2 linked regions of the Collimonas fungivorans genome follow. Each later gene encodes a partner of the first gene's protein in a complex. Links are inferred from orthologs where the notes say so. Each region holds a gene or a part of one and is shown on either strand. Other genes may lie near its edges. The genes, in order: tsaE and tsaD.

The links.
Region 2: the proteins of tsaE (region 1) and tsaD are in contact, whole or in part, in a crystal structure (PDB 6N9A), measured with the Thermotoga maritima proteins. The link is inferred for Collimonas fungivorans from one-to-one orthologs. Residues at the interface, in WP_004082108.1 of Thermotoga maritima: Leu37, Gly38, Lys46, Lys57, Val59, Lys60, Ser61, Thr63, Phe64, Thr65, Leu66, Met67, Val69, Pro71, Tyr82, Arg83, Leu84, Asp86, Asp88, Phe89, Asp93, Ile128, Asp130, Glu131, Arg134; in WP_004082750.1 of Thermotoga maritima: Cys10, Asp11, Arg49, His50, Leu82, Gly84, Gly135, Gly136, Glu154, Thr155, Leu156, Asp157, Asp158, Ser159, Glu162, Asp165, Lys166, Arg169, Leu170, Tyr175, Lys213, Thr214, Leu217, Tyr218, Gln221, Arg222, Asn324.

What each region holds. Positions count from the first base shown.
Region 1 is NZ_CP013232.1:4,593,239-4,596,340, forward strand. The notes cover bases 129-2,909. They hold tsaE (tRNA (adenosine(37)-N6)-threonylcarbamoyltransferase complex ATPase subunit type 1 TsaE), read left to right. Parts: upstream 129-1,162; coding sequence 1,163-1,657; downstream 1,658-2,909. Other genes in these bases: queG (tRNA epoxyqueuosine(34) reductase QueG), read right to left, coding at 129-1,115; CFter6_RS20165 (N-acetylmuramoyl-L-alanine amidase), read left to right, coding at 1,621-2,909. In the rest of the region: CFter6_RS20150 (AEC family transporter), read left to right, coding at 1-12; more of queG, read right to left, coding at 9-128; more of CFter6_RS20165, read left to right, coding at 2,910-2,970; CFter6_RS20170 (VTT domain-containing protein), read right to left, coding at 3,047-3,102. UniProt on the Escherichia coli protein: Required for the formation of a threonylcarbamoyl group on adenosine at position 37 (t(6)A37) in tRNAs that read codons beginning with adenine.
Region 2 is NZ_CP013232.1:1,443,303-1,446,464, forward strand. The notes cover bases 25-2,865. They hold tsaD (tRNA (adenosine(37)-N6)-threonylcarbamoyltransferase complex transferase subunit TsaD), read left to right. Parts: upstream 25-852; coding sequence 853-1,878; downstream 1,879-2,865. Other genes in these bases: CFter6_RS06230 (sigma-70 family RNA polymerase sigma factor), read left to right, coding at 25-465; CFter6_RS06235 (zf-HC2 domain-containing protein), read left to right, coding at 592-783; CFter6_RS06245 (DEAD/DEAH box helicase), read left to right, coding at 2,174-2,865. Outside these bases: more of CFter6_RS06230, read left to right, coding at 1-24; more of CFter6_RS06245, read left to right, coding at 2,866-3,162.

The sequences.
Region 1 (3,102 bases):
CTGCAGCACTAATCGATACCATGCTGCTGCAACGCCCACGCTACATGCTCGCGCACCAGCTCGGACGGATAGTCGCTGCGCTGCTGCAAGGCGGCAATGATCTCTGGCGAGCCGGCGCCCGCCGCTGCGGTATTGCCAAGGCCGACCGCTATGTTGCGCAGCCAACGCAGGTAACCGATGCGGCGGATCGGACTGCCTTCCATGCGACTGTTGAACTGCTCCTCGCTCCAGCCGAACAGCTCCACCAGCGTAGCCTGGTCGAGGCCGTTGCGGACATCGAAATCGCCCAGCGCCGATGGCTGCGCAAACTTGTTCCATGGACAGAACAGCTGGCAATCGTCGCAGCCGTAGACGCGGTTGCCGATCAGCGGCCGCAATTCCACCGGGATGCTGCCTTTCAGCTCGATCGTCAGGTACGAGATGCAACGGCGGGCGTCGAGCCGGTATGGGCCGACGATCGCCTGGGTCGGGCAGACATCGATGCAGGCGCTGCATTGCCCGCAATGCGAACTGATGGCTTGGTCGACAGGCAACGGCAGGTCGGTCAGGATTTCGCCAAGGAAGAAAAACGAACCGGCCTCGCGATTCAGCAGCAAGGTGTGCTTGCCGCGCCAGCCCAGGCCAGCCTTCTGTGCCAAGGCTACCTCCATCACCGGCGCCGAATCGGTAAACACCCGATAGCCGAATTCGCCGATTTCGCCCTTGATGCGGTCCGCCAGCTGCTGCAAACGCGAACGCAGCACCTTGTGATAATCGCGGCCGCGCGCATACAGCGAGACGGTGGCGCTGGCGGCGGCGGCCGGCGCCAGCCGCGCCTGCTCGCGCGGCCGCCAGTTGCCCTGATCGTCCTGATAGGCGCGCGGCAGGTAATCCATGCGCACGGCTATCGCCCGGATCGCGCCGGGCACCAGTTCGGCAGGCCGGGCGCGCTTCATTCCGTGCGCTGCCATATAATCCATCTCACCGTGATAACCCAGCTCCAGCCATGCCTCGAAGCCAGCCTCCTGCTGCGCCAGGTCGACATCGCTGATGCGGACATCGGCAAAACCAAGCTCCCGCCCCCAGGCTTTGATGGTAGTAGCTAGCGCGCTTAGATTTTGGTCGATTACTGCCATGGCTGGTGTGTTTCAGAAAGACTAGATACAAAGGACTATGTTACGAGATGCCGCATTTTACAACCCACCTGCATGACGAGGCCGGAACCAACGCGCTGGGCGCCGCCTTGGCCAGGGCTTTGCTGCCCGGACTGGCGATCCACCTGCACGGCGACCTGGGCGCCGGCAAGACCGCGCTGACCCGCGCCCTGCTGCATGCCGCCGGCCACCAGGGCCACGTCAAGAGCCCAACTTACACCTTGGTGGAACCTTATACGATCCAGATAGCCCAACAGGCGGTCGAGGTGATGCACTTCGATTTGTACCGGATGGCCAGCCCGGATGAATTCCTGGAAGCCGGTTTCCGTGAATACTTCAACCCCGACACCATCTGTATCGTCGAATGGCCGGAAAAAGCGGACACCGCGTTGCCGCCGCCCGACATCAGCGTATTACTCAGTGTTTCCGGTGTTTCCGGCAAGGGACGTGATGTAGAATTGCAGGCGTTATCTGATAAGGGTAGTCAATGTCTCGCTCGACTGAAATTTGCACCAAACCTCTAAAATCAAAAATCCGCCGCACCATCCTCAAGGCCGGCAGTACTTTGCTCATTTCAGTACTGGCGCCGCTGTCGGCGCGCGCCGCGCAGATTGTCGCGGTACGGGTCTGGCCGGCAGATGACTACACCCGCGTCACGCTGGAAAACGACGCTGAACTGAAAACCACCCATTTCCTGGTGCAAAATCCGGATCGCATGGTGGTCGACATCGAAGGCATCGAACTCAATCCGACCCTGAAAGAACTAGTCGCCAAGATCCAGCCTAACGACCCCTATATCAAGCAAGTCCGGGTCGGCCAGAACCGCCCGAATGTGGTGCGGCTGGTGTTCGACCTCAAGGAAGAAGTCAAACCGCAGGTGTTTACCCTGGCGCCGGTAGGCGGTTACCAGCACCGGCTGGTGTTCGACCTGTATCCGGTCAATCCGCCCGATCCGATCCAGGCGATGATAGAAAAAGGCGAATGGCCGTCCGCCAACCCGGGTGAAATCGCGCCGCCGGTGGCGCAGACCAAGCCAGAGCAAAAACCGACGCCACCGTTGCAGCCGCAGCCCGAGCAGCCGCCGGTCGCCCGCATTGACCCGAAACCAGATCGCACCACGACCCTGACGCGCATGATCACGATCGCGCTTGATCCCGGCCATGGCGGTGAAGATCCGGGCGCCACCGGGCGCGGCGGCAACCGTGAAAAAGACGTGGTGCTGTCCATCGCCAAACGGCTCAAGGCCAAGATCGAGCAGCAGCCGAACATGCGGGTGATGCTGACGCGCGATGCCGATTTTTTCGTGCCGCTCGGGGTCCGGGTGCAGAAGGCCCGCAAGGTGCAGGCCGACCTGTTCGTCTCCATCCATGCCGACGCCTTTGTCACGCCGACCGCGCGCGGCTCCTCGGTATTCGCCTTGTCGGAAAAAGGCGCCAGCTCCACCGCTGCGCGCTGGCTGGCCAACAAGGAAAACTCGGCCGACCTGATCGGCGGCATCAACATCAAGAGCCATGACCGCCAGCTGGCCAGCGTGCTGCTGGATCTGTCGACCACGGCGCAGATCAACGACAGCATGAAGCTCGGCAGCGCTGTGCTGAGCGAAATCGGCGGCATCAACAAGCTGCATAAGGGCGCGGTGGAACAAGCCGGTTTTGCGGTGCTGAAAGCGCCTGACATCCCGAGCATCCTGATTGAAACCGCCTTCATTTCGAATCCGGAAGAAGAAGCCAGGCTGACCGACAATGCTTACCAGGACCAGATGGCCGATGCGGTCCTGAAAGGCATCAAGAAGTATTTTGCCCACAATCCGCCGCTGGCGCGGAATCGTCTGACCTAAGCTGGCAGGCGGGGACAAAAAAAGGGCGCGCTGCAAGTTTGCAACGCGCCCTTTCTTCATCCGGCGTCGGCAGCGTTTATACGCCGCGCATTTTTTTGTAAAACTTCCACAGGCCGCCCAGCGCCACCGGCA
Region 2 (3,162 bases), 3.2 Mb from region 1 along the record:
GAAACCATACTTGCGGTGCTTGAGCATCCTGACCGTTTTCAGGAGCAGTCTTCGTTCAAGACCTATGTCATCGGCATCCTCAAGCACAAATTGCTGGACCAGTTGCGGCGCGGCAAGCGCGAAGTGCAGCTGAATATCGACGAAGACGCAGACCGCAGCGACGCCGACATGATCGATGCCTTGTTCACATCGACAGGACATGCGGTGGAAGCCGCACCCAGCTGGGGCAATCCGGACCAGGCGCTGGAGCGCAAGGAGTTTTTCGATATCCTGCAATTATGCATCGACAAGCTGCCCGCCAAAACCGGACGCATTTTCATGATGCGGGAATGGCTGGAACTGGATACAGACGCAATTTGCAAGGAACTGGAAATTACCGCTGCGAATGCCTGGGTGCTGCTGTACCGGGCGCGCGCCAGGTTGCGCGAATGTTTACAGCTAAACTGGTTCGGCACGCAGGCTTGAGTTAGCGACGTTCATACGCAATGTAAGATAATTCCAGTTCTATTGTAAGTATTGCATCCGTGATGCGACTAACCATGAATACCGAAATATTCGCCCAGCCAGTTACTTTATTTTATGCCATGTTTTATGCCATATAAGCGCCTGATCCCACATTGTCGCGATACCCAGCAGCTCCTGTCCCAGGCGCAGGACAGCAATCTGTCGCCGCTGACCCGGGTACGGGTGCGCGTGCACCTGTGGACCTGCACGGCTTGCACCAGGTTTTCGCAGCAGCTGGCTTTCATGCGGCAGGCAATGCAGCAGCTAGGCAAGGATTAATCGCCGACTGCAAAGGGGGCGGCCGCGCTTTCCTTTACAATGCGCCATTGCTTACCTATTGCCCTACCCATGATTGTTCTCGGCGTTGAATCTTCCTGTGACGAAACCGGCCTTGCGCTCTACGATACCGAGCGCGGTTTGCTGGCGCACGCCCTTTATTCGCAAGTGGCGATGCATGAACAATACGGCGGCGTGGTGCCGGAGCTGGCTTCGCGCGACCATATCCGGCGCGCCATTCCTTTACTGCAACAGGTATTGTCTGAAAGCGGCATTGCGCGGCATGACATCGATGCCATCGCATACACCCAGGGACCGGGACTGGCGGGGGCGCTGCTGGTAGGCGCCTCGGTTGCCTGCGGCCTCGGCTTGGCGCTGGATAAGCCGATGCTGGGTGTGCATCACCTGGAAGGGCATTTGTTATCGCCGCTCCTGGCCAGCGACCCCCCCAGCTTCCCGTTTGTCGCCTTGCTGGTGTCCGGCGGCCATACCCAGCTGATGCGGGTCGATGGCGTCGGGCAATACAGCTTGCTGGGCGAAACGCTGGACGATGCCGCCGGAGAAGCATTCGACAAATCGGCCAAGCTGCTTGGCCTCGGTTACCCCGGCGGGCCGGCGATTTCACGCCTGGCCGAATTCGGCGACCCTTCGGTGTACCAGTTGCCGCGGCCCATGCTGCATTCGAAAAACCTGGATTTCAGCTTCTCCGGCCTGAAAACGGCGGTGCTGACCCTTGTCAAAAACCATACGGCCAATATCTGCGAACAGGACAAGGCCAATATCGCCCGTGCTTTCGTGGATGCGCTGGTTGAGGTGCTGCTGGCAAAATGCTTGGCCGCGCTGAAACAGACTGGCCTCAAGCGCCTGGTGATCGCAGGCGGAGTAGGCGCCAACCAGCAGTTGCGCAGCGCCCTCAATGCGGCGGCGGAGAAGCGACGCTTCCGGGTGTATTACCCGGAACTGGAATTTTGCACCGATAATGGCGCCATGATTGCCTTTGCCGGCGCGATGCGCTTGCAAATCAGTCCGCAGGCAGCGCAGCGCACCTACGGCTTCAATGTACGGCCGCGCTGGCCGTTGAATGAATTAGGTATCTGAGCAAATTCCCGGCTAGGCGTATAATGCGCGACTGTGGTACAAAACATGTCGGCAACGATGTCAAAGTGGTAACCCGGCTTGCGGTGCTTGTTATGGCACTTCCACAATCATTTGGTTCGCATGGTGGCGCTGTGGCTTGCCTTGGCAAGCACTGGTCGTCAGCAATGGGCCGACACGAAATTCACGATTCAATTGAGAGCAAATAGTGCCTTTGTTTGAGTGCATCCTGCACCAAAGGCCGCCAACTACCATGTCCGATATTCAACCTGAGATTCAGTCCGAGATTCAGTCTGAGATGCAAGCTGATCCAGCAGTGCCAACCACGCCCACCGTCCGTTTCGCAGATTTCGGGCTGTCCCCGGATATCCTGCGCGCGTTGAGCGACCAGGGTTATGTCCATCCCACACCGATCCAGGCAGAAGCAATCCCGGTGGTGTTGCAAGGACGCGACGTGATGGGAGCGGCGCAAACAGGAACCGGCAAGACTGCCGGTTTTTCCTTGCCTATCATCCAGCTGCTGCTGGCGCATGCCAATACCAGCGCCTCGCCGGCGCGGCACCCGGTGCGCGCGCTGATCCTGACGCCGACGCGTGAACTGGCTGACCAGGTCGCGGAAAACGTTAAAGCCTATTGCCGCCATACTCCTCTGCGTTCGACCGTGGTGTTCGGCGGCGTCGATATCGCGCCGCAAACCGCAGCCTTGCGCTCCGGCATCGAGATCGTGATTGCAACGCCAGGCCGCCTGCTGGACCACGTGCAGCAAAAGACGCTGAACCTGTCGCAGACCCAGATACTGGTGATGGACGAAGCCGACCGCATGCTGGACATGGGTTTCCTGCCAGACTTGCAGCGCATCATCAACCTATTGCCGAAAGAGCGGCAGAACCTGATGTTCTCCGCCACGTTTTCGGGGGAAATCAAGAAGCTGGCGGCGACTTTCCTGAAGAACCCGGTAACGATCGAAGTGGCGCGCAGCAACGCCACCGCCGACAACGTGACGCAGACCATGTATCACGTCAATGAGCAAACCAAGGCCGAGGCGGTGTCGCACATCATCCGCGAACGCAAGCTGAAGCAGGTCATCGTTTTTTCCAATACCAAGATCGGCGCATCGAAGCTGGCCCGCCACCTGGAAAACGAAGGCGTCAATGCTTCGGCGATCCATGGCGACAAGACCCAGAATGAACGCATGGCGGCGCTGGAAGCATTCAAGCGGGGCGAAATCGAAGTGCTGGTGGCGACCGATGTCGCCGCGCGCGGCCTGGATATCGCCGAACTGCCGTG